3 regions of the Dysosmobacter sp. HCP28S3_G4 genome follow, and region 2 is predicted to be linked to each of the others. Evidence: riboswitches for the same ligand, from Rfam matches in the RefSeq annotation. Region 2 holds a riboswitch; each other region holds the start of a gene.
The links. A riboswitch is a leader RNA that binds a small molecule or an ion and turns the genes downstream of it on or off. The one in region 2 is predicted to bind lysine.
Positions count from the first base shown of each region.

Region 1: another riboswitch for lysine. It lies ahead of ACTNBU_RS10310 (alanine/glycine:cation symporter family protein); the one in region 2 lies ahead of dapA (4-hydroxy-tetrahydrodipicolinate synthase).
Region 3: another riboswitch for lysine. It lies ahead of ACTNBU_RS03570 (transporter substrate-binding domain-containing protein); the one in region 2 lies ahead of dapA (4-hydroxy-tetrahydrodipicolinate synthase).

Region 1 covers NZ_JBQHUP010000046.1:461-10,897, reverse strand. Annotated here, with positions in the region: gene thiC (phosphomethylpyrimidine synthase ThiC) at 1-126, opposite strand, end outside; gene ACTNBU_RS10325 (metallophosphoesterase) at 1,035-3,845, shown strand; gene ACTNBU_RS10320 (ornithine cyclodeaminase family protein) at 4,070-5,080, shown strand; gene ACTNBU_RS10315 (aminotransferase class I/II-fold pyridoxal phosphate-dependent enzyme) at 5,117-6,265, shown strand; lysine riboswitch at 7,183-7,355, shown strand; gene ACTNBU_RS10310 (alanine/glycine:cation symporter family protein) at 7,510-9,006, shown strand; gene ACTNBU_RS10305 (amidohydrolase) at 9,102-10,437, shown strand, end outside.
Region 2 covers NZ_JBQHUP010000025.1:20,810-31,246, forward strand. Annotated here, with positions in the region: gene ACTNBU_RS07590 (MATE family efflux transporter) at 189-1,628, shown strand; gene ACTNBU_RS07595 (AAA family ATPase) at 1,789-2,388, shown strand; lysine riboswitch at 3,308-3,474, shown strand; gene dapA (4-hydroxy-tetrahydrodipicolinate synthase) at 3,656-4,543, shown strand; gene dapB (4-hydroxy-tetrahydrodipicolinate reductase) at 4,540-5,259, shown strand; gene dapD (2,3,4,5-tetrahydropyridine-2,6-dicarboxylate N-acetyltransferase) at 5,278-5,973, shown strand; gene ACTNBU_RS07615 (transporter substrate-binding domain-containing protein) at 6,221-7,081, shown strand; gene ACTNBU_RS07620 (amino acid ABC transporter permease) at 7,172-7,894, shown strand; gene ACTNBU_RS07625 (amino acid ABC transporter ATP-binding protein) at 7,907-8,674, shown strand; gene ACTNBU_RS07630 (pyridoxal phosphate-dependent aminotransferase) at 9,667-10,437, shown strand, end outside.
Region 3 covers NZ_JBQHUP010000008.1:55,617-66,053, forward strand. Annotated here, with positions in the region: gene add (adenosine deaminase) at 1-491, shown strand, start outside; gene ACTNBU_RS03530 (cysteine hydrolase family protein) at 600-1,133, shown strand; gene ACTNBU_RS03535 (nucleoside phosphorylase) at 1,151-1,894, shown strand; gene ACTNBU_RS03540 (FMN-dependent NADH-azoreductase) at 1,891-2,481, shown strand; gene ACTNBU_RS03545 (DMT family transporter) at 2,484-3,485, shown strand; gene ACTNBU_RS03550 (NUDIX hydrolase) at 3,482-4,018, shown strand; gene fliB (flagellin lysine-N-methylase) at 4,064-5,092, shown strand; gene ACTNBU_RS03560 (amino acid ABC transporter ATP-binding protein) at 5,637-6,377, opposite strand; gene ACTNBU_RS03565 (amino acid ABC transporter permease) at 6,379-7,260, opposite strand; gene ACTNBU_RS03570 (transporter substrate-binding domain-containing protein) at 7,350-8,285, opposite strand; lysine riboswitch at 8,433-8,606, opposite strand; gene cobA (uroporphyrinogen-III C-methyltransferase) at 8,746-10,248, opposite strand; gene ACTNBU_RS03580 (precorrin-2 dehydrogenase/sirohydrochlorin ferrochelatase family protein) at 10,241-10,437, opposite strand, start outside.

The DNA of each region.
Region 1 (10,437 bases), on a different contig from region 2:
GCCCGATGCCACCAGGGGCAGCAGCTCCTGGGCGGTCATCCGTTCCTTTTTGGCCACGGTCTCCAGTTCCGGCGTGACGATGCCCCTGCGGGCGGCGTCCATCTGTGTGGTGTAAGTACGATCCATTTCAAATTCCTCCCAAAGTTTTCTGATTCGCTGTTGTCGTGTCCCGCGGCTCCCACAGGAGCCTGGACGCAGCGCCGGGAGGTGCCTGGGCAGCGGCCATTCTGTGGGGCCTTCTGCTGTCTGTCAGATTCCCGGCGCCTGCACCGGATATCCCGGCGCTGTTCCATGCTGTTCTCATAGAGTTCTCCTTTTCTGCACAGAATGGAATTTTCTTGCGCGGCGGAAGGTGGTGCCCCCGATCCACCGCGGCCGGAGAAGAAACGCAGGACCTCCGCGGGCCGCATGATAGAAAAATGCCGTGGGCGTCTTTCGCAGGGTGAGGAAAGACATTCCCACGGCATTTGATACCGGTGCTTTATCTCCCTACGTTGGCATTACCCAAATCAGGTCACAGGTCGAAGCGCACAGCTTCCTCTCAGCCCGTTTGCGAGCTCCCTTTTTCTGCATTTTATTCTCCTTGGCAAAGTGATTATACGCCATTCTGTGGAAAAACACAAGTGCTTTTTCGAGGAAGGACCATTCCGCAGAGCGGCGAGTCTGAAGAAAAGCCCTCGCCCTTGATGCGTCCAGAATGGCCTTGTCCTCATCATCACTGAGACTGTTATAGAAGGTTCTGTTCAGTGCCACAAAGCTGGCCATCTGCGCATGGTTGGATATGGTAATGTAATGACTCGTACCTATATCTGTGCTAGTCTATGAGGAGACGCATTGCAATTACAGGTAAGCAATCAGGCTGCTGCACGCAGACCGAAAGAAAATCTATCTGGAAACAGAATACTCCCTCATATGAATCTGTACCTTTTATTGAGGAAAATTTTGTGATAAACTGTCCCCAGAGAGCGACTGGGCATTTGAATTTTGTGCGGCCAGTCCGGACGGTGTGTATTTCCTGTGTGGGAGGGATGGCTATGAGGTTTTTGCACATATCAGATATCCATTACAATCCGGAAGGGGACGGGCGTTCCGCACGGAACCTCCGGAACTATCTGCCGGAGTTTATCCGGAAAAACAAACTGGAGGCGGACGAGCTGTTCGTCACCGGAGATTACCGCCATGCCTTCTTTCAAAAGGATGCGCCCGAGGAGGAGACGGCCGCAAATGCGGTGGAGTACATTTGGAAGATCGCGGAAGCCGCCGGGATCACAGAGGCGGAACATATCCATCTGGCGCCGGGGAACCATGACCGCAGGCGCAGCGAAGGAGCTGCGGCGGAACGGTATGAGAAGATCCAAAAAGCGTATGACTATGCGAAAGGCACCTTTTCCACTGAGGATCTGAAGTTCCTGAAATCAGAGTTCTCATTCTTTTACACGGTCTGCGGCAGGCTGTATGGAGCGAAGGATCCGTGGAAGGACCAGCCGCTCCACCAGTACGAAGTGGTTGGGAATATGATCCTGCTGACCTTGAACACTGCCGTCATGCACGTCAGTGATAGCAGCCGGGGCGAGCTGATTATCGGCAACAACGAATTGGCCTGCTTGCTGGAGGAGATCAAAGCGCAACATCCCCAATGTCCCATCATCGTACTGGCCCACCACGCCCTGGAGTATCTGTCGCCGGAGGAACGGCAGGCAGTAGAGAGCATCTTCCAAGACTATCCTGTGCGCCTGTATCTTTGCGGAGACGCCCACAACGTCTGGTGGCGTTCCGTCGGCAATCACCTGGAGATCACCATGGGGTGCCTGAAGCAGGAAACCGGCGCCCAGGCGGCGTTCCTCTATGGCGACACCCGGACACAGACATATACCGCATACCAGTGGGACGGCAAGTTCGGCGCCAAAACAGGCTGGAGCGAGTATGGACAGTTTAACGACAGCATCCGCGAAAAAACCGCTCTGCCCACCCGTGTCCGCCTGACCGGAAAAATGGTCACGGAAAACCAGGAACTGCTGAAAAACGATCTCCTCCTTCCGTGGATGAAGCAGAGCGCGTCCTTCCGGGGACTGTTTCCCAAACTGTTCATCACGCCCAACCTGAGAGGTCAAAAGGTCAAAAGGAGCATCCCTTACCGCAGCCTCCGGGTGCAGTATCGGAACAAGCACATCGTGATCTCCGGCGACGCCGGCTTCGGAAAGACGACTCTTTTGAAATACCTGTATCTCTTTGAGAACCAGTCTCGGGAATTTTTGTACCTCCACGCCTCCGCCCTGCAAAGGGAAGAGATGACCCCCTACGAACGGTGCGTCGCCGGCTATCTGCGGGGAGAGGCCAGGCCCTCACAGCATCGGATCATCCTGCTGGACGGCATGGATGAGGTGAGCGATACCAGGTTCTTTGACGGCCTGCCGAAGCTGCTCTCCAGACTGTCGGAACCGGGCTCCAACACGACAGTTTGGTTCGGCTGGCGGACGGAGCACTATTACCACCAGGAATCCCCGGACCTGAGCCGCTATATTGAAAATGTCATAACCTTGCAAAAGTGGGATTTCCGTATGGCGGAGCGATATGCCAGGAACTATGCCAAGCAGACCCGGAATGAAAAGCTTTTGGAGGATTTCAACAAGGCAATGGACGTAAACCTGGCGATGACCGGCTTTACGGAGACGCCGTTCCAGCTGACGCTGCTGATCTATCTTCTGGAAAATGACGGACTGACCGGCGGCGTTGTCCAGAGCCTGGTCACGGCGGATCAGCCGCTCTATCTGTTGTACCACTCGTTCTTCCGCTGCTGGCTGAAAAAGGAGCGGGCCCGGAAGACAAGCTGTATGACGGACGATAAGATCATGGATGCGTTGCAGGGAATTGCGCAGGAGCTCTACTATGGGCCGTGCTGCAGCGTCCGATATCAGGATACTGCCATTACAGGCTTGCTGACATTCTCCGGATTTTCCGAAGACGGAGCGAAGACGGCTACCGGGTTTTATCACCGCAGCCTCTGTGCCTATTTCTACGCCGAGAGCGTCTTCACCGCATTCCAGCAAGGCGGCGCGGCGGTGGTCAGTGTATTGCGGCAGACGCTGCGAAATGATATCACCGACTATGTGCGGGGAGCCATCAGTACCATCCGGGACGAGGAAGAACTGCGCAGGCTCCAAAAGAACCTGATGGACATCTATCTGTACACGGTCCGGCCGGACGAGTCGAGCCTGGACGCCGAGACGCGGAGTCTTCTGGATAACTTGTCCGGAGAGGGGCTGTTCTCCCTGAAAAATGAGCTGCTCTATTTTGTGACCAGGCTTCCCATGCTGTCAAAGGACATTCCAGAGTTTGTGGAGAAGGCTTACGAATGTGAGCGGGACCCTTATTTGAAGCTGGACCTGGCGTATGGCGCGGTTCTGACAGGCCCCTCCAGGATCGCACTGGAATACGCAAAGACGCTGATTCCCGGCTCCGAGGCGGATCTGGTGCACCGCTCATGGACGATCGCCTATTTTGGGGATGTGCAAGGGAAACCGCATCAATACAAGGACGTGGAGAACGCACCGTGGCCGAAAGCGCGGAAAGCCCGCCTTGACCGCTTCCAGTCCAAAAAGAAGAAAGCCATCCGCTTCCGGATTCTGGACTTTCCGATCCTGTACTGCTTTTATGAGAGCCGGGGATGGTGCGACCTGAATCGGGAAGATCTGAAGATCATTCAGGCGGCGGCGATCGACTGCAAAGAGTACAGCGAGGAGGAGAAGGCGTATCTGAAAGAGCAGAAGGAAAAGCTGGTCTCGAAATATGAAGAGCAGCTGAAGCGGCAGGCTGCGGCGGGCAGGCGCAGTCTCTCCGGAAAGTGAATGCGGACAGGGAACGATAACCTGCATTGAATGTAAGCGACTAATCACCCATCAAGGATTCATTGACGGACTCGATGTTTGAATAATAAAAAATCCCGTTAATTTGAATTTCTATACTTTTATCGTCTGTGCTAAAAATATCCGTTGCAGTTGGAGTATCAAAACGATATCCTGATTGCAAACAAACCTGTGCGCTTAATCTTTTTCAACAGGGAGGAGTCGTTATGAAAGTCAGTTTCTATAACCGCGCTGCTCTCGAACAGAGACTCCGGCTGCCGGAGGTGATCGAAGCTGTGGAGGGCGTTTATCGTTCCAAGGCACGGGGGGAGACCGTTGTCTGGCCTACTGTGACCCACCACTTTGAGGATCGCGGCGGCGTCATGGATATCCGCTCCGGCTATGACCGCGGAAGTGAGGTATACGGCCTGAAGGCACTGGCAACATTCCCACAGAATGAACAGCTGGGGCTGCCTCCATTCAGCGGCATCCTTGTGGCCATGGACGGGAAAACGGGGCTGCCGCTGGGGATCATGGACGCCTCGTATATCACCTCCATGCGTACCGGCTCCGCCGCAGCGGTGGCCGCCCGTGCTCTGGCGCGCCGGGACAGTGAGACGCTGCTGGTCCTGGGGACCGGACGTCAGTCCATATTTATGATCGCCGCGGCCCTGACCGCTCTGCCGCAGATCAAAAAAGTGTACTGTGCCGAGCCCATCCATCCGTCTGCTGCGGCAGTCTACGCGGAGAAAGCACCCGGCCGTCTGAGGGACGGCTTCGGCATTGACGCCTCCGGCGTGGAGTTTCTCCCTGTGGAAGACCTGACCGCAGCCGTCGGCAACAGCGACATCATCATCACCATCACCCGGGCTACCGCTCCTGTCATCAAACGGGAATGGGTCAGACCCGGCACCCATTTCTCCTGCATTGGCGCAGATATGCCCGGCAAGGAGGAGATCGACCCCGCCATTCTGCGGGATGCTGCGATCTATGTGGATGATGTGGACCAGTGCGTCAACGCCGGTGAGTGCGAGCTTGCTGTGAAAGGCGGCTTCATCACCCGGGCGAGCATCATCGGTCAGATCGGTGAGGTGCTGCTGGGAACGAAGCCCGGCCGCAGGAGTGACCGGGAGATTACGGTATTTGACGCCACGGGTCTGGCGCTGCTGGATCTGGCGGTGGCGAAGATGGTCGTTGAAGGGGCAGGGGACGATCCGGCCCACGCCATTGACCTATAACAACGGCCCAGGCTGAGGTGCGGAAAGGAGCGTAATATGAAGATTGATGATTTCACCCTGGAAAACTGGCTGAATCCGGCGTGCGACAGTGAGAAGAACAAAATCTATCTGGGCGGCAGTTGCGTGCTGCCTATGACAGTGGAGGAACTATTCCAGCTCACTGGCGAGAGCATGGAGGACTTCTTTCAGGAACTGCGGCATATGGATCTGGGCTATGGCCGGTTCGATGGGACACCGCGGACCAGACGGGCCATCGCGGAAAAGCTATACCGGAAGGTAGAGCCGGAGGAAGTGATCCTCTGTCACGGCGGCACGGGAGCCAACAGTACTGTGTGCTATGCCCTGATCGAGTCCCGGGACAATGTGATCTCCATCATGCCCAACTACCAGCAGTTCTTCTCCATTCCCAAGTCCATCGGCGCCGAGGTGCGGAAGATTGACCTGAAGCCCGAGGCCGGATACCGTCTGGATATCGAAGAGGTCCGGCGGGCGGTGGATCAGAATACGAAAGCCATCCTGTTCACCAACCCCAACAACCCCACCGGCTCTCTCCTCACGCTGGAGGAAATGCAGGAGATCGTGGAGATTGCCCGCTCCGTGGACGCATGGGTCATCTGTGACGAGATGTACCGGGGCCTGAAGGAAGAGTACATGCCCTCCTTCGCCGACCTCTACGAAAAGGCCATCGTTACGGCCAGTTCTTCCAAGATCTACTCCATGGCAGGTACACGGGTGGGCTGGATCATTTGCCACGATCCGGATACCCGGTTCAAACTGTTCAACTGGCGTTCCTATGATTCCATTTGCGGGGGTGTGTTTGACGAGTGGATCTTTGCCATCGCCCTGGAGCATGTGGACAAGATCTTTCAGCGATCCCGCCGGATCGTCAGCGCCAATAAAGCGGTCATCGACAAATGGATCGCGGATAATCCATATCTGCACCAATATGCCGATTCGTATGCAACCACCTGCCTGGTGCATTACGACCTGGAGGTTCCGGCGGAGGAGTTCTGCGACGGTCTGCTGGATCAGAAGGGCGTGCTGGTCTGCCACGGTGACTGCTTCAATATCCCGCATTCGTTCCGGATCACGCTCTCCCATGCCCATGATTTGGCGAAGGGACTCCGGCTTATTGACGAGTACATCGAAGAACTGATGTCTCAGGGAAAAGCGATGAAAAACTGACCGGCGGTTCCGGAAACGCACTGGCAGAAGTATTTCTGTTCCGTATCCTTCGGGCCTTTTCAGATGCCCGACCTGTTGCAAATCAGGAGCCTGTCTGCTATGATGGATCCACAGCAGAAAACGCCGGGCCAAGCCCTTCTGGGAAGGTGTAACGACTGGACACGGAGCATCCCACGCGGATGAAGGCACAGTCTGAACTTGCGGGCGACCGCAAGAGTCACACAGAAATGATGTGACCGCCGTATTCCACGGCGCAACAACTTGAACAGATCATATGAAAAATATGGTAAGAGTTGCCTCAGTGCTTCAATACTGGGGCAGGTAGCTTCTCAATTGGCTGCTGGGAAAAACAATTGAGACTCTGCTGGATCGCATGTTCCGGCAGGCCGAAGCAATCAAAAACATGCCGCGTCAAAAGAGTTCAACCGGGAAGCGCGTAAAACGATTCCTGGCTCTGCTGCTGATCCCCCTGCTGATCCTGGCCCTGTGTGCATCGGGGAGTGCCGCCGCAGGCAGTACCGTCGGTCAGGCCGCATCACCCGCCGGAGAAATACAGATCTGCGGCAAACCGTAGGAGGTATTCAGTTGCCTCCCTGCACAGCGATGTGCGGTGAAAAACTCCGTAAATTCGGCGAAAGTCTGCTGAACGCGTCTGCCGTCTCCGGCAGACGCGTTTCATATCTAGGCAAACATCAGGCACATATAAACGCCTTCTCAAGAACCCGAGGGCCGCGCATCAGAGCAGATCCGTATATTTTGATGCTGCATATTCTGCATATCCACGACGCCGGAAGCGGCCCGGAGATGGACGCCGCCGCGCCCGCTGCGGCAAGTTTTTCCTGACCGTCCCAATAAATTTATTGACACACGGGAGAATTGATTGTATAATTCTGTCGAATTAAAGAATTAAATAAAGATTCAGCAATAGAGGCGCGGATCGTATCAGTACCTGTCCGGAGGCAATGGGGCCGGAGATGGACGGGGAAAGGACGCTTCGCCGAAACCGGTGGCATCCCATGTGTCACCGCAGTTGGGGTACAGTCGAACAGGCTGTGCACTCTCACCGCATGGTGGAGGAGCTATTGTTTCATTTGTTTATTGGAGCAGTGGTCTTTTCACGGAAACCACTGCTCTGTTTTTTGTGCGAAATTCCTCTTTGACGAAAGGAAGCCGGCCCTTTCGCTGAACGGATCCGTGCAAAGGAAAGGGAAAACTCAAAACAAGTGTGAAAAGAGGAGAAAATTGTGATTGATTTTTTAAATTGGCTTGACGGTATTCTCTGGGGATTACCGCTCATTGTACTCATGATCGTGACCGGACTGTACTTTACGGTCCGTTCCGGCTTCTTCCAGTTCCGCTATTTCGGCTGGATTATGAAGCGTACCTTCGGAAAGATCTTCCAGAAGGATACGGAAAATGAGAACGAAAAGGGTATGCTGAGCGCCTTCGAGGCCATCTCCACCGCCATCGGCGGCACGGTGGGCTTCGGCAATATCGCCGGCGTCGCCACCGCAGTGGCCGCGGGCGGCCCGGGCGCTGTCCTGTGGATGTGGCTCACCGCGTGCCTCGGCATGATCCTGAAGCAGGTGGAGGTCACCCTGGGCTGCTACTACCGCCGGACAAATGAGAAGGGCGACTACTACGGCGGCCCCACTTACTACATGGAGCGCGGCCTCGGCGAGGAGCGCCACTGGGGCAAGCTGTGGCTGATCCCGGCTGTCATCTTCGGTATCGGCATCTTCTCCACCTTCTTCGTGACTTCCTCCACGCTGACCGCCTCTCAGGTGGTGGCTGGTGCCTTCCACTTTGACGGCATCACCATCGGCGGCATGAAGATCGAGGGCGTCATCATCGTGGGCATCCTGGTCTGCGCACTGACCTTCGTCATCACCGGCGGCGGCACGAAGCGGATCGCCAACATCTTCAGCAAGCTGGTCCCCTTCATGAGCGCCCTGTACATCCTGATGGGCATTGCCATGATCCTGGCCAACATCACCTCTGCTCCCGCCGCTGTGGCTTCCATCTTCACCAACGCCTTCACCGGCACCGCGGCCGTCGGCGGCTTCGCCGGCTGCGCCGTCAGCCAGATGGTCCGCGTCGGTATGGCCCGGTCCGTGTACTCCAACGAGGCCGGCTGGGGCACTTCTCCCATGATCCACGCCTCCGCCAAGACCCGGCATCCGGTGGAGCAGGGCCTGTGGGGCTCCTTCGAGGTCTTCTTCGATACCTTCGTCGTCTGCAGCATCACCGCTCTGTCCGTGATTCTCAGCGGCATGTGGACCGACGGCACCAACGGCGGCACCCTGGCGCTGAGCGCCTTCTCCAGCAGCTTCGGGACCGTGGGAAGCCTGCTGCTGGCAGTCATCATGGTGATCTTCACCGTCACCACCTCCGGCGGCTGGTTCACCTACTATCTGGCCATCCTGGAGCACCTCTACAAGAAGGAGGGCCTGCTGAAGACCATCATCATGAAGATCTTCTACGCCATCCGCGTTCTGCCGGGCCTGCTGTGGACCATCTATCTGGTGAAGACCGACAACCAGGGCTTCATCTGGACGCTGGTGGACATTACCTCCGCCATCCCCACCTTCGTCAACGTGGCCGTGATCCTGATCCTGTCCAATCAGTACTTCAAGCTGCTGAAGGACTACAAGGCGCGCTACTTGGGCATCGGCAAGGTGGACGAGAACATGCGGCTGTTCTATGAGGATGCCGCGGCAGCCGGAAAGACAAGCAAATAATAACGCCAGCAAGCCAGCTTTTCGTGAAGGATCGAGCGACTTTACGAAAAGCTGGCCTTGGCATTGGGAAAACTGGAAAAGGGGTATCAGAAAAAATGAGGACCATTTATCACAATGGCGTGGTTTACACGGGGGAGCTTCCCCTTGCGGAGGCCTTCGTCGTGGAGGGCGATGAATTTCTGTTCGCGGGCAGCAGCCGGGAGGCACTGTCCTATGCGGAGGGAGATTCGGAGATTGTGGATCTGGAGGGCAGATTCGTGTGCAGCGCCTTCAACGACAGCCACATGCACCTGCTGAACTTCGGCAACGCGCTGCACACCGCCCAGCTGGCCGCCCACACCGCCAGTCTGGAGGACCTTCTGCGGTGCCTGCGGGAGTTTGAAGCCGCCCATCCCCACACCGGCTCCGCATGGCTGCTGGGCCGCGGCTGGAACCAGGACTACTTCACCGATGTCCACCGGATGCCCAACCGCTACGACTTGGACAAGGTGTCCACCGAGGTGCCCATCTGCGCGGTGCGGGCCTGCGGCCACTGTCTGGTGGTCAACAGCAAAGCACTGGAGCTGCTGGGCGTGACGGCGGATACGCCCCAGCCGGACGGCGGCCGGATCGGCCTGGAGAACGGCGAGCCGGACGGCCGGTTCTTCGACAACGCCATGGACCGGGTCTACGACGCCATCCCGGAGCCCAGCAGGGAGGAGCTGAAGGACATGATCCGCTCCGCCTGCAAGGCGCTGAACGCCTACGGCGTCACCAGCAGCCAGACCGACGACTACTGCGTCTACCGCAAGATCCCCTGGCAGGAGGTCAACGCCGCCTATCAGGAGCTGGAAGCATCCGGCGAGCTGACGGTGCGTGTGTATGAGCAGAGCAACTTCACGGACCTGCCGAGCCTGAAGGAATTCGTGGAATCCGGCTGCAACACCGGCGTGGGCACGGAGCTGTTCAAGATCGGCCCCCTGAAGATGCTGGGCGACGGCGCTCTGGGTCCCCGCACCGCCTATCTCAGCCGTCCCTACGCGGACGATCCGTCCACCTGCGGCATCCCGGTATTTACCCAGGAGACCATGGACGAGATGATCGACTACGCCAACGCCCACGGAATGCAGGTGGCGGTCCACACCATCGGCGACGCCTGCCTGGACCGTGTGCTGTTCGCCTATGAAAAGGCGCTGGCCGCCCATCCCAGAAAGGACCATCGTCACGGTATCGTCCACTGCCAGATCACCCGCCCGGACCAGCTGAAGAAGATCGAGGACATGCAGCTGCATATCTATGCCCAGAGCATCTTCCTGGACTACGACATCCACATCGTGGAGGAGCGCGTGGGCAAAGAGCTGGCCTCCACCAGCTACAGCTGGAAGACCCTGATGAAGAACGGCATCTCCGTCAGCAACGGCACCGACTGCCCGGTGGAGCTGCCGGACGCCA
Region 2 (10,437 bases):
CGGCGTCTCCCCTGCGATACAACTGCATCCGGCAGATCAGCGTGTGGCCTCAAGCGGCGTAAATCCAGCGGCTTGGGCGTCACGCGCTTTTTTTCGCCCGCCGTCCCATCCCCGGCCTGCATCTCTGTTCAATTTTTGCGTCCCGCCGCCTCTTTCCGGCTCCGGACGCCTGATTCAAGGAGGAAATTATGGAAGACCGTTCTCAAGCAAACGCATTTCTGGTACAGCAGCCCATGGGCAGGCTGATGCGGGGCTACAGCGTCCCGTGCATCATCTCCCTGCTGGTGGCCGCCCTGTACAACATCGTGGACCAGATCTTCATCGCCAACGCCAGCTATCTGGGCTCCTACGGCAACGCCGCCAACACGGTGGTGTTCCCCCTGACGGTGGTGGCCCTGGCCGTGGCCGTCATGATCGGCGACGGCTGCTGCGCCTACGTCAGCCTCAGCCTGGGCGCCGGTCAGAAGGAGCGGGCCCACCGCAGCATCGGCAGCGCCGTGGTGCTGTCCATCCTCTGCGGCGTCATCATCCTGGCCGTCTACTTCCTGCTCCAGGAGCAGATCCTCACCTGGTTCGGCGGTCGGGTCAACGACGAGACCTTCACCCTTGCCAAGGAGTACTTCACCTGGATCACCGCCGGCATCCCCTTCTACATGTTCGGCCAGGCCATGAACCCCATCATCCGGTCCGACGGCAGTCCAAAATTCGCCATGGCCTCCACCCTGGCGGGCGCGGCCGTCAACATCGTGCTGGACCCGGTGATGATCTTCATCTTCCGCTGGGGCATGATGGGCGCCGCCGTGGCCACGGTGCTGGGCCAGATCGTCACCGCCGCCCTGTCCGTCTGGTATCTGTGCCACATGAAGTCCGTGGCTCTGGAGAAGAAGAGTTTCCGGCTCAGCGGCAGTCTCATGCGGCGGTTCCTGCCCCTGGGCATTTGCAGCTTCCTGTCCCAGATCTCCCTGGTGGCCGCCATGGCCGCCATACAGAACATGGTGCTGTACTACGGCGGCCTGGATGAGATCTTCGGCCAGGCCCAGTACGCCCAGATCCCCATGGCGGTGCTGGGCATCGTCATGAAGTTCTTCCAGATCGTCATCTCCATCGTGGTGGGCATGGCCGCCGGCTGCATCCCCATCGTGGGCTACAACATCGGCGCCGGACGCTCTGACCGGGCCAAGAGCCTGTTCACCCTGCTGCTGACGGCGGAGGCCATCGTGGGCGCCGTGTCCCTGCTCATCGTGGAGATCTTCCCCCGGCAGCTCATCGCCATCTTCGGCGCCGCCAACGAGAGTGTCTACTACACGGACTTCGCCGTGAAGTCCTTCCGGGTGTACCTGTGCATGATGATCTTCGCCTGCGTCAACAAGGCGGCCTTCATCTTCCTGCAATCCCTGGGCAAGCCCTGGAGCTCCACCATTCTGTCCATGGTCCGTGAAGTGGTGTTCGGCGTGGGCTTCGCGCTGCTGCTGCCCCGGTTCTTCGGTCTGGACGGCGTGCTGTACTCCATGCCCGTGTCGGATATCCTGACCTTCATCGCCTCGGCGGTGGTCATCGTCCTGACGTACCGGGAGCTGAACCGGAACGCCGCGGAGGAGGAATCCGCCCGGGCCAAAAGCCAGGCGTAATTTGATCCTATTCTCCCATTAAAATAGGATATTTTAATGGGAGCTGCCGCGCTTCGCGCGTCGGCGCGTCTCATAAGAATCCAACGCGCCGTTGGCACTATAAAAATAAGACAAATGTCTTATTTTTAATGGATTCTAGTATGAAAAGGAGGCATCATCCATGAAAAAGCGCATCATCACCATCAGCCGGGAATTCGGCAGCGGCGGACGGACCGTGGGCAAGCAGCTGGCGGAAAAGCTGGGCGTGGACTACTATGACAAGGAGCTGGTGAAGCAGATCGCCTCCGCCAGCGGCTTCGCCCCCGCCTACGTGGAGGAGCACAGCGACTACGCCCAGGGCAGGAGCGCCTTCTCCTACGGCCTGTTCCAGTCCGGCGGCAGCGGCCTGCTGTCCGCGGAGGACTATCTGTGGTGCGTCCAGCGGGGCGTGATCCTGGATCTGGCGGAAAAGGCGCCCTGCGTCATTGTGGGACGCTGCGCGGACTACATCCTCCGGGAGCGGCAGGACTGCCTCCACGCCTTCCTCCACGCGGACAAGGCCTTCCGGGCGGAGCGGATCGTGCGGCTGTACGGCGAGTCGGAGAAGGCGCCGGAGAAGCGTCTGGATGAGAAGGACAGCCGCCGCCGGGTCAGCTACAAGCACTTCACCGGCGGGGACTGGGGCATGTCCCAGAACTACCACATCTCTCTTTCTACCAGCGCGCTGGGGCTGGAGACCTGCGTGGAGATTTTGGCGGAGCTGTTCCAAAAGGAAAGCTGAAGGTTTCCCCCCTTTGCGGGGGTGCGGAGGTGCGCCCCTTCGGGGCGCGGGAAGTTCCGGCGAAGGCCGGGGGCTTGCGGCTCCGCCGTGGGGGAACACGTTCTCCCCGTGAGGACGGGGGTGTCGGGGAAGCCCGGCGGCTTCAAAACCCCCTTTCTCTTTTTCCGAGGAAAAAGAGAAAGCGCCTTTTGATGGTGTCAAGAGAAAAAGGCTGGGCGGCGGCATTCCGGACTTCGTCCGGAACGCTCGCAGCGCCTGTTACGGGGGTTTTGGCCCGGTAGTGGCTGATGGCTCGGACCACTCAACCGCATATGGCAGTTGTGAAAGTTGGGGGTATTTCCGGATGCACCCTGCTTCTCTTTTTACTGCCGCACCCTGGCGGTTGCGGAGGGCCTGGCAACCTGCTTTCGATACCCGGCCGGGCAGCGCATAGCGAAGCGGAATGCGCGGGAGGAGAAGGACAGACCTTGCGATCTTCCACCCCACGATGACTGCCGGGGTCCTGCGAGCTGCGGCGGAGCAGTCTCGACAACAGCCAATGTGCTCCGCACCCGGCAGAAGGCTGGCAAGTCTGGTCGGCACCGATTCGGAAGACCCCCGCACTTCCGCCAACTGGCCCGCAGGGCCGGTTGCGCGGCAAAAAGCGATTTTCTCTTCCACCGGGCGCGACGCATTCTCTTTTTCAAGAAAAAAGAGAATGGGGGGCGCAAAGCCGCCGGGCTTCCCCGGCACCCCCGTCCTCACGGGAAAAGGTTTTGAAGCCTGCGGCCTTCGCCGCACTCCCCCGCGCCCCGGGACGGGGCGCACCCCCGCACCCCTGCGAGGGACCCCCGCAAAACTGCCAAAATCCCATTGGGATGGAAATGCAAATTTTTCATTTTCCCCTTGCAATCCGCATAGAGTGGTGCTATGATGTCAAAAACGAGATAGAGGCGCGGACGCGACGCATCTCCGGGAGCCGGCGGGCTGAGAACGGAGAGAGGGCAAATCCGCCGAATTCTCCGTTCCGGCGGGATCGGGGGGTGGGACCGTGGGTGATACCTGCGGGACTGTCCGCGGCATTGCCGCGGTTGCGCTATCGACCGCTTTGTGATCTTCCGCGACGGAACGTGGTGAGAGAACCGGCAGAGGCGCGTCCTCTGTCGTTTTTTTGTGCCCCGGCGGCCCCGCCGGGAGACAACCGCCCCGGACCGGCTTCCGCGGAGCCGCTCCGGACCGGCCGTACAAGAGGATCTCAACAACATTCTGTATCTGGAGGAGAAACATTATGAAGTTCGAAAACATCAAGGGTTCCATCGTCGCCATGGTCACCCCCTACCATGAGGACGGCAGCATCAACTTCGAGGTGCTGACCGAGCTGCTGGAGCGCCAGATCCGGGAGGGCACCGACGCCATCCTCACCCTGGGCACCACCGGCGAGTCCGCCACCATGACCCACGAGGAGGACGCCTCCATCGTGGAGCACACCATCAAGGTGGTCAACGGCCGGGTGCCCGTCATCGTGGGCTGCGGCTCCAACTGCACCGCCACCCAGAAGGAGAAGGGCATCCAGTATCAGAACATGGGCGCCGACGCCCTGCTGATCATCTCCCCCTACTACAACAAGGCCAACACCGAGGGCATGTACCGCCACTTCGCCGAGACCGCCGACGCCGTCCACGTGCCCTGCATCCTGTACAACGTCCCCGGCCGCACCGGCTGCTCCATCCCCGTGGAGGTGGTGGAGCGCCTGGCCAAGCATCCCAACGTGGCCGGCATCAAGGAGGCCAGCGGCAACATGTCCTACGCCATGAAGATCGCCCACTGCATCGGGCCGGACTTCGCCCTGTACTCCGGCAATGACGACATCACCGTCCCCCTGATGAGCATCGGCGGCAGCGGCGTCATCTCCGTCTACGCCAACGTCATGCCCCGTATGTGCCACGACATCGTCATGGATTACCTGAACGGCAATCAGGCCAAGGCCATGGAGAACACCAACCGCTACCTGAAGCTGATGAACGACCTGTTCATTGAGGTGAACCCCATCCCCGTGAAGACCGCCATGAACATGATGGGCCTGAACGTGGGTCCCATGCGCCTGCCCCTGTATGACATGAGCGAGAAGAACGCGGCCGTCCTGCGGGCCACTCTGGAGGAGGCCGGTCTGCTGTGAAGATCCTGCTGATCGGATACGGAAAAATGGGCAGGCTGATCGCGTCCACCGCCGAGGCCGCCGGGGACGAGATCGTGGGCGTGTTCCACCGGGAGAACCTGGGGGCGCTGGAAAACACCGGGAAGATCGCCGACGTGGTCATCGACTTCTCCCAGCCGTCCACCCTGCCCGCCGTGGAGGAATACATCCGCCGCACCGGCACCGCCCTGGTGTCCGGCACCACCGGCTACTCCGCTGAGGAGCTGGCCCGGGTCCGTGCCCTGGGGGACTGCGCCCCGGTGCTGTGGGCCGCCAACTACTCCATCGGCGTGGCGGTGTTCCGCCGTGCCCTGGCGGAGGTGGCCGCGGTGCTGAAGCCGGACTTTGACATCGAGATGACGGAGACCCACCACAACCAGAAGGCCGACGCCCCCAGCGGCACCGCCAAGCTGCTGCTCAGCGCCATGGACCCGGATGGGGAGTACACCCCCGTCTACGGCCGGGAGGGGGCCTGCGGCAAGCGGGGCAAGAAGGAGATCGGCGTCTTCGCCCTCCGGGGCGGCACCGTGGCGGGCACCCACACCGTCCACTTCTTCGGCCCCGACGAGGAGCTGGAGTTTACCCACCGGGCGGCCAGCCGTCAGATCTTCGTCAACGGCGCGCTGAACATGGCCCGGCGCATGGCCGGAAAGCCCAACGGGAGCTACGATCTGGAGACGCTCCTGTTTGGAGAATAATTCGTCAGGAGAACAGCAATGAACGCACAGGAGATCATCGACTATATCGCAAATTCCGAGAAAAAGACCCCGGTGAAGGTGTACGTGAACCTGACCGCCCCGGTGGACTTCGGCTCCGCCAAGGTCTTCGGGGACGGGAACAGCAAGGTCGTCTTCGGCGACTGGAGCGAGCTTGCCCCCATTCTGGAGCGGAACGCCGCCGCCATCGCCGACTGCGTGGTGGAGAACGACCGCCGGAACTCCGGCGTGCCCCTGCTGGACATGAAGGCCGTCCCGGCCCGCATTGAGCCCGGCGCCATCATCCGGGAGAAGGTGGAGATCGGCAAGGGCGCGGTCATCATGATGGGCGCGGTCATCAACATCGGCGCCGTCGTGGGCGAGGGCACCATGATCGACATGGGCGCCGTGCTGGGCGGCCGGGCCACCGTGGGCAGGAACTGCCACATCGGCGCCGGCGCGGTGCTGGCCGGCGTGGTGGAGCCCGCCTCCGCCACTCCCGTCATCGTGGAGGACGGCGTGCTGGTGGGCGCCAACGCCGTGGTCATCGAGGGCATCCACGTGGGCAAGGGGGCCGTTGTGGCCGCCGGAGCCGTCGTGGTGGAGGATGTGCCGGACAACGCCGTTGTGGCCGGCTGCCCCGCCCGGGTTATCAAGATGAAGGACGAGAAGACCGAGGGCAAGACCGCCCTGGTGGACGCGCTGCGAAAGCTGTAATCTTTTTCCCTGCGGGAAACGGGCCTCTGGAAGACCGGGGGTCCGTTTTTTGCGCCCCGTCCGGGACGCACCACCAGTCCCCTGCGAAGGGGACCCTGCAAACTCCCACATTTTCGTCGAAACAAACAAATTCCCCCCGTTTAATTCTATGTTCTTTGTCCGCTTTCCGTCTTTACGAGAGCGATTTAGTGTGGTAAACTGCTAACATACCAAATTCGGGACGCGGTCCCAAATGGAGGATTTGATGATGAACATGAAGAAATTCGGGGCCCTGCTGCTGGCAGCGGCCATGACCCTTTCCCTGGCCGCCTGCGGTTCCAGCAGCTCCAGCGGTTCTTCCGCCCCTGCCGCTTCCGCTTCCGGCTCCGCCGCCGGTTCTTCCGCCGCCGCTTCCGAGCCCGCGGAGACCATGATCTACGCCGTGGAGGCCGGCTCCGCCGGTGAGGCCGCCGCCCAGGAGAACGGCTTCGAGTACAACTCCGTGGCCTCCCAGGCCGACGCTCTGATGGAAGTGGCCGCCGGTACCTCCGACGCCGCCATCATCGACCTGCTGATGGCCGTGGCCATGACCGGCGAGGACACCAGCTATCCCAATCTGACCTATGGTGACGGTCTCACCACCGAGGAATACGGCGTTGGCTGCCGCAAGGGCTCCGACCTGGCCTATTACATCAACGACGTCTTCTCCGAGGCCTACGCCGACGGCAGTATGCAGGCCGTGGCCGAGACCTATAAGCTCCAGGACGCCATGGTGGAGCAGCCTGACGCCGCCGGCTTCACCCCTACTGAGGACGGCGACGTGGCCTATATCCAGGACAAGGGCACCCTGGTGGTCGGCATCACCGACTTCGAGCCCATGGATTACAAGGACGCCAACGGCGAATGGATCGGTTTCGACGCCGACATGGCCAAGATCGTAGCCGAGAAGCTGGGCGTGGAGTGCCAGTTCATCGAGATCGACTGGGACAACAAGATCATGGAGCTGGATTCCAAGAACATCGATGTGGTCTGGAACGGCATGACCCTCACCAACGAGGTCATGGGCGCCATGGACTGCACCAACCCCTACTTCAACAACGCGCAGGTGGTAGTCACCGCCGCAAAGTAATTTCCCCCTGAATGCATCCTTCAAAGGCAGAGAGCTTCCGGCCCTCTGCCTTTGAGCGGCTTACGATTACAGACAGAACGAGGTTTCGCCATGCTTTGGAATGTGACACTGACGCTGCTGAAAGGTCTGGGGACCACGGCAGAGATCTTCTTCCTGACCCTGCTGTTCGCCCTGCCCCTGGGTCTGGTCATCGCCTTCGGCTCCATGAACCGCTGGCAGCCCTTCCGGTTCCTGCTGTTCGGCCAGACGCCTCCCGGCGCCTTCGGACGGCGGCTGGCCGGGTTCCGGCCCATCAGCGCCCTGTGCAACGTGCTGGTGTGGGTGGTGCGGGGCACGCCCCTGATGCTCCAGCTCATCGGCTTCATGTACATCCCCGGCATCGCGGGCCACAACTTCTGGCCCGCCGGTGACACCGGGCGGATGATGGCCACGGTGGTGGCCTTCTCCCTGAACTACGCCTGCTACTTCTCCGTCATCTACCGGGGCGGCATCCAGGGCGTGCCCGTGGGCCAGCGGGAGGCCGGCGAGGTGCTGGGCATGACCAAGAGCCAGATCTTCTTCAAGATCACCCTTTTGCAGATGGTCAAGCGCATCGTCCCCCCCATGTCCAACGAGATCATCACCCTGGTGAAGGACACGTCCCTGGCCCGGATGATCGCGGTCTACGAGCTGACCTTCACCGGCTATTCCTACATGAAGAGCAGCGGCCTGGTATGGCCCTTCTTCTACACCGGCGTGTTCTACCTGCTGTTCGTTGGCGTTCTGACCATCGTGTTCAGCTGGGTGGAGCGGAAGCTGGACTACTTCCGATAAGGAGGCGCGGAAATGGCGATTTTGGAAGCACAGCATATTGAGAAGCACTTCGGCGCCACGCCCGTGCTCAGCGACATCTCCTTCTCCCTGGAGGAGGGCCAGGCACTGTCCATCATCGGCTCCTCCGGCTCCGGCAAGACCACCCTTCTGCGGTGCCTGAACTTCCTGGAGACGCCGGACGGCGGCACCATCTCCGTCCGTGGGGAGAAGCTGTTCGACGCGGCGGACCCCGCCACTCAGAACGAGAAGGACATCCGGAAAAAGCGGCTGCACTTCGGTCTGGTGTTCCAGAACTTCAACCTGTTCCCCCAGTACACGGCATTGCAGAACGTGACCCTGGCCCGGGAGCTGCTGGCGAAGGAACGGGGCGGCGAGAGCAAGGCGGAGATCGAGGAGGCGGGCCGGGAGCTGCTGGCCCAGATGGGCCTGGCCGACCGGGCGGGCCACTATCCCCACCAGCTGTCCGGCGGACAGCAGCAGCGGGTGGCCATCGCCCGGGCCCTGGCCATGCACCCGGACATCCTCTGCTTCGACGAGCCCACCTCCGCCCTGGACCCGGAGCTCACCGGCGAGGTGCTGCGGGTCATCCGGGAGCTGGCGGAGCAGCGGACCACCATGATCATCGTCACCCACGAGATGGCCTTCGCCCGGGACGTGGCGGACCAGCTGATCTTCATGGACGGCGGCGTCATCGTGGAACAGGGCGACCCCCATCAGGTCATCGACCACCCCCGGGAGGAGCGGACGAAGCAGTTTTTGTCCCGGTACTCCGCCCAGTGAATTGAATTTGTTCCCCCTTTTACCCTCTTTTACGGAAGCGCCTCCGGTATTGACCGGGGGTGCTTCTGTTTTTGCGCCCTGCGCGGGAGGCGGGAATTTTTTCCGTGGGACGGGGGTGCCGGGGAAGCCCGGCGGCTTTGCGGCGGTCCCGCCGCGGGGATGCGCCCCCCATTCTCTTTTTTCTTGAAAAAGAGAATGCGTCGCGCCCGGTGGAAGAGAAAATCGCTTTTTTCCGCACAACCGGCCCGCAGGGCCAGTTGGCGGAAATGCGGGGGTCTTCCGAATCAGTTCCGACCAGACTTGCCAGCCTTCTACCGAGTGCGGAGTACATTGGCTGTCGACGATACTGCTCCGCCGCAGCTCGCAGAACCCCGGCAGTCATCGTGGGGTGGAAGATCGCAAGGCCTGTCCTTCTACTCCCGCGCATTCCGCTTCGCTATGCGCTACCCGGCTGGGTATCGAAAGCAGGTTGCCAGGCCCTCCGCAACCGCCAGGGTGCGGCAGCAAAAAGAGAAGCAGGGTGCATCCGGAAATACCCCCAGCTTTCGCAACTTCCATATGTGGTTGAGTGGGCAAAAGCCCGCAAGTCCCCACCGGGCCAAGCCCCCGTAACAGGCGCTGCGAGCGTTCTGGACGAAGTCCGGAATGCCGCCGCCAAGCCTTTTTCTCTTGACACCATCAAAAGGCGCTTTCTCTTTTTCCTCGGAAAAAGAGAAAGGGGGTTTTGAAGCCGCGGCCTTCGCCGGCACTCCCGTCTTCACGGGAAGAAAGAGTTCCCCCGCGGCGGAGCCGCAAGCCCGCGGCCTTCGCCGCACCACCCCCGCGCCCCGGTACGGGGCGCACCCCCGCACCCCGCGGGGAACTCCCCTCCCCCATGTGCCGCCAAGTCACAAAACACTTGCAATTCCCATATTCCCTGCGCTATACTTGGATAGGAAAAAGCTGCGGGGGCGGTGATCTCCGGAGCGCATAGAAAGAGGAGCGTGCATCCCATGGAACTGAAATTGAACGAGGCCGTTATGAACGTGCAGCTGTCCGGCATCCGCCGGTTCACCTTCCTGGTGCGGGATACCCCCGGCGCCTGCGCACTGACCATCGGCGAGCCGGATCTCAACACCCCCGACGTCATCAAGAACGCCGCCAAGGCCGCCCTGGACGCCAACGACACCCACTACCCCCCCGGCAACGGCATGCCCTACCTGCTGAAGGCCATCTCCGAGTACGAGGCGGAGGCCCACGGCCTTCACTACGCCGCCGCCAACGAGATCATCGTCACTGTGGGCGCCACTGAGGCGCTGTCCGTCAGCCTGTCCACCGTGCTGAACCCCGGCGACGAGGTCATCATCCCCACCCCCGCCTTCGGCCTGTATGAATCCCTGGTGCAGCTGCGCCAGGGCGTCCCCGTGGCCCTGCCCACCGAAGACAACCACTTCCAGATCGACCCCGCCGCCCTCCGGGCCGCCATCACGGAGAAGACCAAGGCCATCATCCTCACCTCCCCCAATAACCCCACCGGCTGCATGTACTCCAGGGAGAACCTGGACGCCATCCATGAGGTGCTGAAGGACAAGCCCATCTTCGTCATCTGCGACGACGTGTACCGCTCCCTGGTCTACACCGACGGCTACCACAGCTTCGCCGAGTATCAGGACATGCGGGACCGGATCATCGTGGTCAACAGCTTCTCCAAGCCCTACGCCATGACCGGCTGGCGTCTGGGCTGGTGCATGGCCGACGCCCCCGTCATGGACCGGATGCAGGTG
Region 3 (10,437 bases), on a different contig from region 2:
GCGAGGGCGTGGTGCCCCTGAAAAACTTCGCCCCGCTATTCCATCGGGCCGCGGAGCTGGGCGTGCCCTTCACCTGCCACGCCGGAGACAGTCAGGGGCCTGACACCGTGCGGGACGCCATGGACTTCGGCGCCCGGCGCATCGGCCACGGCCACCACATCTTCGACGATCCGGACCTTTGCCGCCGGGCCGTTCAGGAGGGCGTCACCCTGGAGATCTGCCCCACCAGCAACATTCAGTGCCGGACCCAACCCTCCTACGGGGCGCACCCCGCCAAAAAGCTGCTGGACATGGGCATCAGCGTCACCATCAACACCGACAACATGGTGCTGGCCGGCGTCTCCCTGGACGACGAGTACGACCACTGTCTCCGGGACATGGGCTTTGTCCGGGACGACCTGATCCGCATGAATGAGAACGCCGTCCGGGCGGCCTTCCTGCCGGAGGCAGACAAGGCGGACCTGCTGGCCCGTCTGGAGGCCTGCCGCTGAATCCGGCGGACCTTCCTTGTGCTTTTCCCCGCCGGATGGTATACTCTTGTCAATTCTCTTTGTACCCCGCCATTGCTGTTACACTATAGAAATAAGGAGATCGCTGCTATGGACTGTCTGTTTGTCATTGATTATCAGAAGGACTTTGTGGACGGCGCCCTGGGCTTCCCCGGCGCCGAAAAGCTGGACGCCGCCATCGCCGCCCGGGTCCGGGAATACGGCAAGGGCCGGGTCTGGTTCACCCGGGACACCCATTTCCCCGACTATCTGAACACCCGGGAGGGCCGTCATCTTCCCGCCATCCACTGCGTCAAGGGCAGCGGCGGCTGGCAGAACTACGGTGAGACCGCCAAGGCCCTGGAGGAAGTGGAAGCCGTGGGCATCGACAAGCTGACCTTCGGCATGGACGTGGCGGACCCCGCCATCCTGGCCCTGCTGCCGAAAGAGGCGGACCGCATCGAACTGTGCGGCCTTGTCAGCAACATCTGCGTGGTCAGCAACGCCGTGGTGCTCCAGAGCCACTATCCCAATGCCCAGATCGTGGTGGACGCCAACCTCACCGCCAGCTTTGACCCGGACCTCCATGAAAAGACGCTGGACGTTCTGGCCGGCCTTCAGGCCGAAGTCCTGAACCGCAAATAACAAAGGAGGGAGCGCGTATGCTTCAGCCGCACATTCAGCTGGATGAATCCCTGAACGCCCGCTGTGCCATCCTCCCCGGCGACCCCGCCCGTCTGGACCGCATCGCGGAGCAGCTGGAAAACGTAGAGGAGCTGGCCTATAACCGGGAGTTCCGCAGTCTCCGGGGCACCTACCGGGGCCTGCCGGTGGCCGCGCTGTCCACGGGCATCGGTGGCAGCTCCGCCGGCATCGCCATTGAGGAGCTGCGGGCCATCGGCGTTACCGCCATGATCCGCATCGGCTCCTGCGGCGCCCTGCAAACGGGCATCGGCCTGGGGGACCTGATCTTCGCCTGCGGCGCCATCCGGGACGACGGCGCCTCCAAGGCCTACGTGGACGTGCGCTATCCGGCGGTGCCGGACACGGCGCTGCTGTCCCACTGTATCGCCGCCGCCAGGGACAACGGCTGGCCCCACCATGTGGGCATCGTCCACAGCCATGAGAGCTTTTATATCGACACCAACGAGGCGGAGTCCGCCCACTGGTCCCGCTGCGGCGCCCTGGGCGCCGACATGGAGACGGCGGCCCTGTTCACCATCGGACGTCTCCGGGGCGTCCGCACCGCCTCCATTCTGAACAACGTGGTCCTGTGGGGCCAGGATACCGCCGGCGCCATCGGCGACTACGCCGGCGGCGCGGACCGGACGGCGGAGGGGGAGCGGCGGGAGATCGCCGTGGCTCTGGAGGCCCTGTACCGTCTCAGCCGGGAGGATCTGACATGAAGAAGCAAGTGCTGTATATCGACTGCTGCATCCGGGGCGATGAATCCCGGACCGCCCGCCTGGGGGACGCCTTTTTAAAGGCGCTGCCGGCGGAATACGACATTCTCCGTCTGGATCCGGCGGAGGAGGGGATGCAGCCCCTCTCCGGCCCGTTCTTCCGGAAGCGGGAGGAGCTGCTGGCGGAGGGACGGCTGGACCATCCCCGGTTCCGCTACGCCCATCAGATAGCGGAGGCGGACATTGTGGTGATGGCCGCGCCCTTCTGGGACCTGAGCTTCCCGGCGCTGCTGAAAATCTACATTGAAAACGTGTCCGCGGAGGGCATCACCTTCCGCTCCACCGCGGAGGGCCTTCAGGGCCTCTGCCGGGGCACGGATCTGGTGCTTCTCACCACCCGGGGCGGCATCTACGCCGACGGGGATCCCCTGGAGCAGGCCACGCCCTATCTACGGGGCATCCAGCGGTTCTTCGGCTTCGACCGATTCCAGTGCGTGGCCGCCGACGGCCTGGACGTGGACGGCTTCGACGGCGCCGCCTCCCTGAAAGCGGCCTGCGGCCAGGCGGCCGAACTGGCCAGGAGCCTGTGACCATGAGTACGGAACGCGTCACAGGACAGCGGGAGCAGCTGCGCCGCCGGAAGCTGGGCTACGGCTGCATCGCCGCCGCGGCGCTGGTGTACAGCACCACGGAGGTCTCCATCAAAAGCGTCAGCGATGTGTTCAGCACCATGCAGATCACCGTACTGCGTGTGCTGATCGGCGGACTGTTTCTGCTGCCCTTCGCCCTACGGGAGCTGCGCCGCCGGAAGGTACGGCTGGACGGGAGGGACCTGCGGTATTTCCTGTGCATGGGCTTCATCTGCGTGGCTTTGCAGATCGTTTTTTTGCAGCTGTCCATCAACGCCATGGACGCCTCCGCCACGGCGGCCATCTACTCCGGCAACCCCATCTTCGCCACGGTCTTCGCCTATTTCATCCTGAAGGAGCCGCTGCTGAAGCGGAATCTGGCAGCGCTGGGACTGGAAATTGTGGGCATCCTGTTCATTCTGAATCCCCTCCACATCCAGATCAGCCTGTCCGGCTTCCTGTTCGCCATTCTGTCCACACTGACCTTCGCCCTGTACGGCACCTTCAGCCGCATCAGCGTCCCCCGGTACGGCAGCGTGGCCATGGCCTGCCTGGTGCTGCTCACCGGCGGAGCGGAACTGCTGGCGGTGACGCTGCTGGGAGAGATCCCCGCCGTCGCATCAGTCTTTGACCGCGTGGGCCTGGGTATCTTCTCCCGGGTGGACTTTACCGTTGGCTACACCGCGAAAAGCACCCTGATCTTGGCCTATATCTGCCTGGTGGTCACTGTGGGCGGCTATCTGCTGCTGGCCAAGGCGGTGGAGTGTACCTCCGCCACGGAGGCCTCCTTCATCTATCTGTTCAAGCCCATCATCGCCGCCGCTTTCTCCGCCGTGCTGCTCCATGAGACCATCTCCCTGAACCGCATCATCGGCATTGGCTTCTTCACCGCCGCCTCCGTGACGGCCATCCTGCCGGTGTTTCTGGAGATGCGCCGCAGCGAACGGGAAGGGGGCCGGCCATGAGGCCGCCGGAATATGTGGACGTGGTGGACGAGCAGCGCCGCCCGCTGGGGAAAACGGTCCCCCGGGGCGCGGCGCTGGGCCCGGGAGAGTATCTGACGGTGGTCCACGTCTGCATCTTCGATCCCCAGGGCCGGATGCTGATCCAGCGGCGGCAGTCCTGCAAGGAGGAGTATCCCGACTTGTGGGACCTCACCGCCGGGGGCGGCGTCCGGGCCGGCGAGGACAGCCGGACCGCCATCCGCCGGGAACTGCTGGAGGAGCTGGGGCTGGACCTGGACTTCTCCGGTCTGCGGCCCTATCTCACCGTGAATTTTGACGACGGCTTTGACGACATCTATCTGGTGGAGCTGCCCGATCCGCCGGACATCGCCTCCCTGCATCTCCAGCCCTCGGAGGTGCGGGACGCCCGGTGGGTGGACCGCCCCACGGCGGAAGCCATGCTGGACGACGGGGCCTTCGCCCCCTTTTACCGGGACTTTCTGGGCCTGCTGTTCGCCATGGAGGGCAGGCCCATGGGCTTCCTGCGCCCGTGACGCCGGGACGGCGAAGCGGAGAAATCCTTTCCGGAGATGATGCCCATGCTGATCCGCGTGCCGGATTATTACGATAACTTCCGCTGTCTGGCGGGCGCCTGTCCCCACACCTGCTGCGAAAAGTGGGAGGTAGTCCTGGACGACGATACTGTCCGCCGGTATGAGGGCGTCCCCGGTCCGTTGGGGGACAGACTGCGAGCCGCCATGCGGGAGGATGAAGGCGGAGACGTCTGCTTTCCCCTGAACGGCGGGCGCTGTCCCTTTCTGGACGGGGACAACCTCTGCGAGATCCACCGGCAGCTGGGAGAGGCGGCCACCAGCGTCACCTGCCGGGAGCATCCCCGGTTCACGGAGGACTACGGCCCCTTCCGGGAGATCACCCTGTGCGCCTCCTGTCCCGCGGCCAACGCTCTGCTGCTGGGCAGCGGCAACCCCCTGACATTTCCGGAGCGCGAGACGCCGGAAGCAGGGGAGGCGGGCGACGATTGGCTCCCTTGTCTGCTGCCCCTGCGGACCCGGCTGCTGGACATTCTGGCGGATCGGAGCCTTCCCCTGCGCCGCCGCCTGCGGGACTTTCTGCTGCTGGCCTGGGATGCCCAGGGATATCTGGACGAGGAACAGGCATCTGAGCTGCCCGCCCTGGTGTCGGACTGGACGCCGCCGGAAGACGCTGTCCAGCCCGCTGAGGCACCTCCGCTGTTCCCCGGCGGCCTGCGGTTTCTGGAAACACTGGAGACTCTGGACGATGACTGGCCCGCCCTGCTGCGTCAGGCGGAGACGGCCCCGGCGGCGCCGGTACCGGAGCCGCCGCTGGAGCGCATTGCTGTCTATTTCGCCTTCCGTTACCTGCTGAAAGCTATCAACGACGGCGACCTCCTGAGCCGGGCGGATCTGTGCGTCTTCGCGGTATTGACGGTGGAGCGGCTGGCGGTGGTGTGCGGCCTGCCGGAGGCCCTGCGGCGGTTCAGCTGCGAGATCGAGCACGACGAGGACAATCTGGACGCCCTGCTGGACGCCTTTTATCAGGGAGACGTTGTCTCCCTCCCGCAGCTTCTGGCGGCGCTGGAGTCCTGACGGGCAGACTTTGTGCAATCTGCCGCCAGCAAACGTTTTACATTTGTAAAAACTAGAGAAGTAGCACAAAAGCAATTGACAAATCCCGAAAGATGTTGTACATTATAGACACAAGGAAGGGGTGAGTCCCATGGGCTAGGTCCCATCTGAGAACTCAGTAAGTTCCTGAACCTCTGAAAGAATCCAGCAGACCGATTCCTACCAAAAACGAAACATCACTCGTATTCACCGAGACCACACCAGCGCATTGGCAACAGCAAATGCAACGACTGCGTGTACTTATGTTTTAAGGATTGGCAAGCATCCGACCCCTGCATGAATCTTTCAGAAGAATCCGAAGAAAGTTTGAGGTAACGCTTAGTGAACGAGAAGCCCTACCAGAAGTGACCCCGCCAGCTCGTTGGAGGTTGGCGGGGTCGATGTTTTTCATCCGGCGGCCATGGGGCCGTCTTTTTTTGCGCCCTGCGGTGTTTTATGCCGAAGCAAAAAACACCCGCCGCGGAAGCGTCTGTTCCGCGGCGGGCAGGTTTTCAGATGAATGGACTCAGTTTTTCCGGAACCGGGCCAAGAAGTCACGAGTCTCCTGCCGCTGGGGATCGCCGAAGACCTGCTCCGGCGTGCCCTGCTCGCAGATGACGCCCTGGTTCATGTACACCACCTGGCTGCTGACGTCCCGTGCGAAGGCCATCTCATGGGTCACCACCAGCATGGTCATGCCGTCGGCGGCCAACTGCCGCATGACCTCCAGCACCTCGCCTACCATCTCCGGGTCCAGGGCGGAGGTGGGCTCGTCGAACAGCAGCACCTCCGGCTCCATGGCCAGCGCCCGGGCGATGGCCACCCGCTGCTTCTGGCCGCCGGAGATCTGGCGGGGCCTGGCGTTGATGTAGGGGGCCATGCCCACCTTTTCCAGATAGCTCAGGGCGCTCCTGCGGGCGTCCTCCTTGTTCTTCTTCAGCACCTTCACCTGGCCCACCATGCAGTTTTCCAGCACCGTCATGTTGTTGAACAGATTGAAGGACTGGAACACCATGCCCACGTGGGAGCGGTAGGCGGGGGCGCTGACGGTCCGGTCCGCCACGTTCTTTCCGTGGTAGAGGATCTCGCCGCTGGTAGGGGTCTCCAGCAGGTTGACGCACCGCAGCAGCGTGGACTTGCCGGAGCCGGAAGCGCCGATGATGGAGGTCACGTCGCCCTTTTCCACGGTGAAGTCGATGTCCCGCAGCACCTCATGGCTGCCGAAGGCCTTGGACAGATGCCGGATCTCAAGGATCGTATCGCTCATGTCACCGTTCTCCTCTCGTACTTCCGTTGCGGTTTTTCAGTGCCTGCTTCGTCCGCTCCCGGTACTCCTTGCTGCGCTCATCGAAGGGCGTGCCCCGGTCGGGATGGCTGTAGGTGCCGGCGGACATCACCAGCTGATCCTCCTGGACCAGCTCATAGCTGTCGTCGCCGTCCATTCGCTTCTCCACCCACCGCAGCAGGAAGGAGGCGATGAGCGTCATGGTGAGATAGCCGGCCATCTCAATGGTGGCGGAGGGGAAATACATGTTGTTGACGCCCACGATATACCGGTGGGCCGCGAAGAACTCCGTGAAGCTGATGATGAACATGACGGAGGTGTCCTTCACGTTGATGATGAAGTTGTTGCCGATCTGGGGCATGATGTTCCGCAGGGCCTGGGGCAGGATGACGCTGGTCATGGTCTGGACATGGGTCATGCCGATGGCCTTGGCGCCCTCGGTCTGGCCGGGGTCAATGGAGATGATGCCGCCCCGGACGGACTCCGCCATATAGGCGCCGGTGTTGATGGAGACGATGAGGATGGCGGCCGCCCAGGTGCTGTTGAACCGCAGGGCGTTGTCCGTGAAATAGGGCAGGCCGTAGTAGATGAACACCGCCTGCAGCACCATGGGGGTGCCACGGAACACCTCCACGTAGACGCGGACCAGGACCCGGATCAGCTTCAGGAGAAACCGCTTGGGGAGGGGATCGTTTTTCGTGTAGGGGATGGTGTTCAGAATGCCGCAGATCAGGCCAATGACGCAGCCGATGACCGTGGCCACCAGCGCGAGGATCAGCGTGCTTTTCACGCCGCTCATGTACATGGGCCAGTATTTGCTCCACAGCTGGGCGATATCCTGGCACAGCTTCACCAGCTTATCCATGGGCGAAACTCCTTTCGTTTCGTTGACAGCGGTGCATCCTCCGGCCCTGAAAACAGGGCCGGAGGACGCGGAAGATCATGAAATCAGTATCAGACCTCAGGCTGGATGGCGATGGCCTGATCCATCAGGGCGTTGAAGTCGTCCTCGGTCATGGTGGACAGCACGGCGTCGATGGCGTCCTTCAGGGCGGTGTTGCCCTTCTGGACGGAGATGCCGATGTTCACGTTCTCGGCCCGCTCCTCCTCGTCGGCGAACTGGAAGTCGCCATCAGTGCCGGAGAAGTCCAGGATCACCAGATTGTCGTCCTTGGCGACGGCGGCCATGGCGGTGGGCATATCGGTGCAGATAAAGTCCACGGTGCCGGTCTGGAGCTGCATGGTCATGGCGGGAGCGGTGTCGGCGGGGGCCAGGAGCTCGGCGTTCTCGATCTGGGGCAGGCAGGAGTCATACCAGATGGTGCCGGACTGAGAGGTGCACTTGCCGCCGGCCAGGTCGGCAATGGAGGTCGCGCTGGCGTACTCGCTGTCCTTGGTGGTGACGCAGACGATGGTGGCGTAGTAGTAGGGGCCGGCCATATCCACCTGCTCCATGCGGTCAGCGGTCATGGACTGACCGGCGATGTTGGCGTCCATGGTGCCGGACTGCACAGCGGGGCACAGGGAGTCCCAGGCGCTGGAGACGATCTCCAGCTCCCAGCCGTTGGCGTTGCAGATCTTCTGGGCGATCATGACGTCATAGCCGTTGGCGTAGGCGCCGGAGACGTTGGAGATGGGCACGGCGCCGTTGGAGTCGTCCATCTGGGTCCAGTTGTAGGGGGCGTAGGCGCACTCCATGCCGACGGTCAGCACGCCGTCCTCCAGACCGGGGATGACATCGGCGTCACCGGCGGAGCTGGCCGCGGCGGACGCAGAAGCGGCGGGAGAGGAGGCAGCGGGGGCGGAGGCGGCGCCGGAGGAACCGGAGCCGCAGGCGGTCAGGCTGAGGGCCATGGCCAGAGAGAGCATCATTGCAAAAAACTTCTTCATATTCTTCCAACCTTTCTGAAGCGTGTGCGGCGGAATGTTCTCTCCGGGCCGGGCCGCTCCGGCGGCGGAGAATAAAAATTGGACCGCTTTGTCAAGCGGTCCATGGAAAATACGGAAGAAGCCCCTCTCTGGGAGCCGTCCCGAACAGCCATTGATAGCGCTTCACAAAACCTTGTGACAGTCCGGCAGGTGTTTCCTGACGGCCCAGCACCCCGGGATCAGGCAATCCCGCAGCACTTCGGCGATGTTCCCTTTCCCCGCCGGCGGCTTGCCTGGCCTTTGCCGGAGGATACTGATGGACCTCGCGCCTCTATCTCAGCGATTCAATTTTGACGGTATCCTATCACCAGGGCGATTGTCTGTCAACCGCCCCTTCGAGAAAACTTGCAAAAATCGTGTAAATTTACTCATTTTTCCCCGGATGCCGCCGGATGCTTTATGGAATTTTATAGGCGATCTCTCATCTGTCCTCCGTCTTCGCCCGCTCCGCCGCCAGAATGGTCTCCACGATACCTCCTGCGGAGATATCCGGCGATGTCAGGAAGGGGCGGTCCAGCCGTTTCTCCAGGGCCGCTGCCGTCACCGGGCCGATGCAGACGCAGACCGGTCCCTCCGGCACCGGACCCACGGTGTCGTAAAACAGCTCCACGCCCCCGGCGCTGGAGAACACCAGATAGTCCAGCTCCGGCAGCTGCTCCCGGCTCTGGTCCGCCGCGGAGGCATCTGCCCGGAGGGTGTACAGGGGGATCTCCCGATACAGAAGGCCCCGCTCCCGGAGCAGTTCCCCCAGTACGGGACTGGCCTTGTCGGAGCGGAACAGCAGGATCTCCTCATCCGGCTCCGCGCTGCGGCACAGGGCCTCCCCCAGTCCCCGGCTGGTGTACTCCTCCGGGCACAGGTCCGGCAGGATGCCACACCGCTCCAGCGCCGCGCCGGTGGCGGCGCCGATGACGGCAAACCGGCAGCAGTACAGCCGCCGCAGATCGACCCCCGCATCCCGGAGGTGGTCAAACAGCAGCCGGACGCCGTTTCCGCTGGTGAGGACGATCCAGCGCCGCCGTCCGTCGGCCAGGCGCTCCCAGTCGAAATCCGCGTCCAGCGGCTCCACCACGGACTTCTCCACCTGGCAGACCGACGCCCCCTGCTCCCGCAGGGCAATACGGAGCTTGTCCGCCATGGCCGCCGTTCCGGTGAGACCCACCCGGATGCCCTCCAGGGGCCGGGCCGGGGCGGGGGAGAGGTCCAGCGCCGCCGTCTCCCCCACCACAATGACGGCGGGAGCCTCCACACCGGCGGTCCGGGTCCGCTCCCCGATGTCCGCCAGCGTCCCCCGCACCGTGGCCGGATGGCGGCTGTTGCCGCCGGACACCACCGCCGCCGGGGTCTCCGGTGCCTTTCCCGCCGCCATCAGCCGCGCCGTGATGGTCTCCAGATTCCCCAGGCCCATGAGGATCACCAGCGTCCCGCCGCAGCGGGCCGCTTCCTCCAGATCCGCGGGCAAGCCGGCCGCCGCAGTGTGGCCGGTGACGATGTGGACGCTGCGGCTCATCTGCCGGTGGGTCACCGGAATGCCCGCCGCGCCGGGGATGGCGATGGCGGAGGAGATGCCCGGTACCACCTCCCAGGGAATGCCCGCTTTTTCCAGCGCCAGCAGCTCCTCGCCGCCCCGTCCGAAGACGAAGGGGTCGCCGCCCTTCAGCCTCACCACAGTCTTTCCCTGCTTCGCCAGACGGATCAGCGCGGCGGTGATTTCCTCCTGGGCGGCAGAGTGCTTTCCGCTGCGCTTGCCCATATAGTACCGCTCCGCGGTCTCCGGAGCCTCGCCCAGAATATCGCCGCCGATAAGATCGTCATAGACCACCGCGTCGCAGCGCCGCAGCAGGTGAAGTCCCCGCACCGTCAGCCAGTCCAGTCCGCCGCAGCCGGCGCCCACCAGCGCCACGGAACCTGATTTCTTACCCATGCTCCCGCTCCTTTCCGGCGTCCGCCAGCAGTGCCCGGAGTTCTTCCTCGCCGCAGGGAGCGCCCGACGCCATGCACCGGGCGAACAGCGCCTGAAACACCCGCTTCCGGTCCCGCTCCTCCGGTACCTCCCGCCGGACCCGGTCCCGGAGACTGTCCAGCCAGTCCAGCAGCTCCCCGAAGTTCTCCG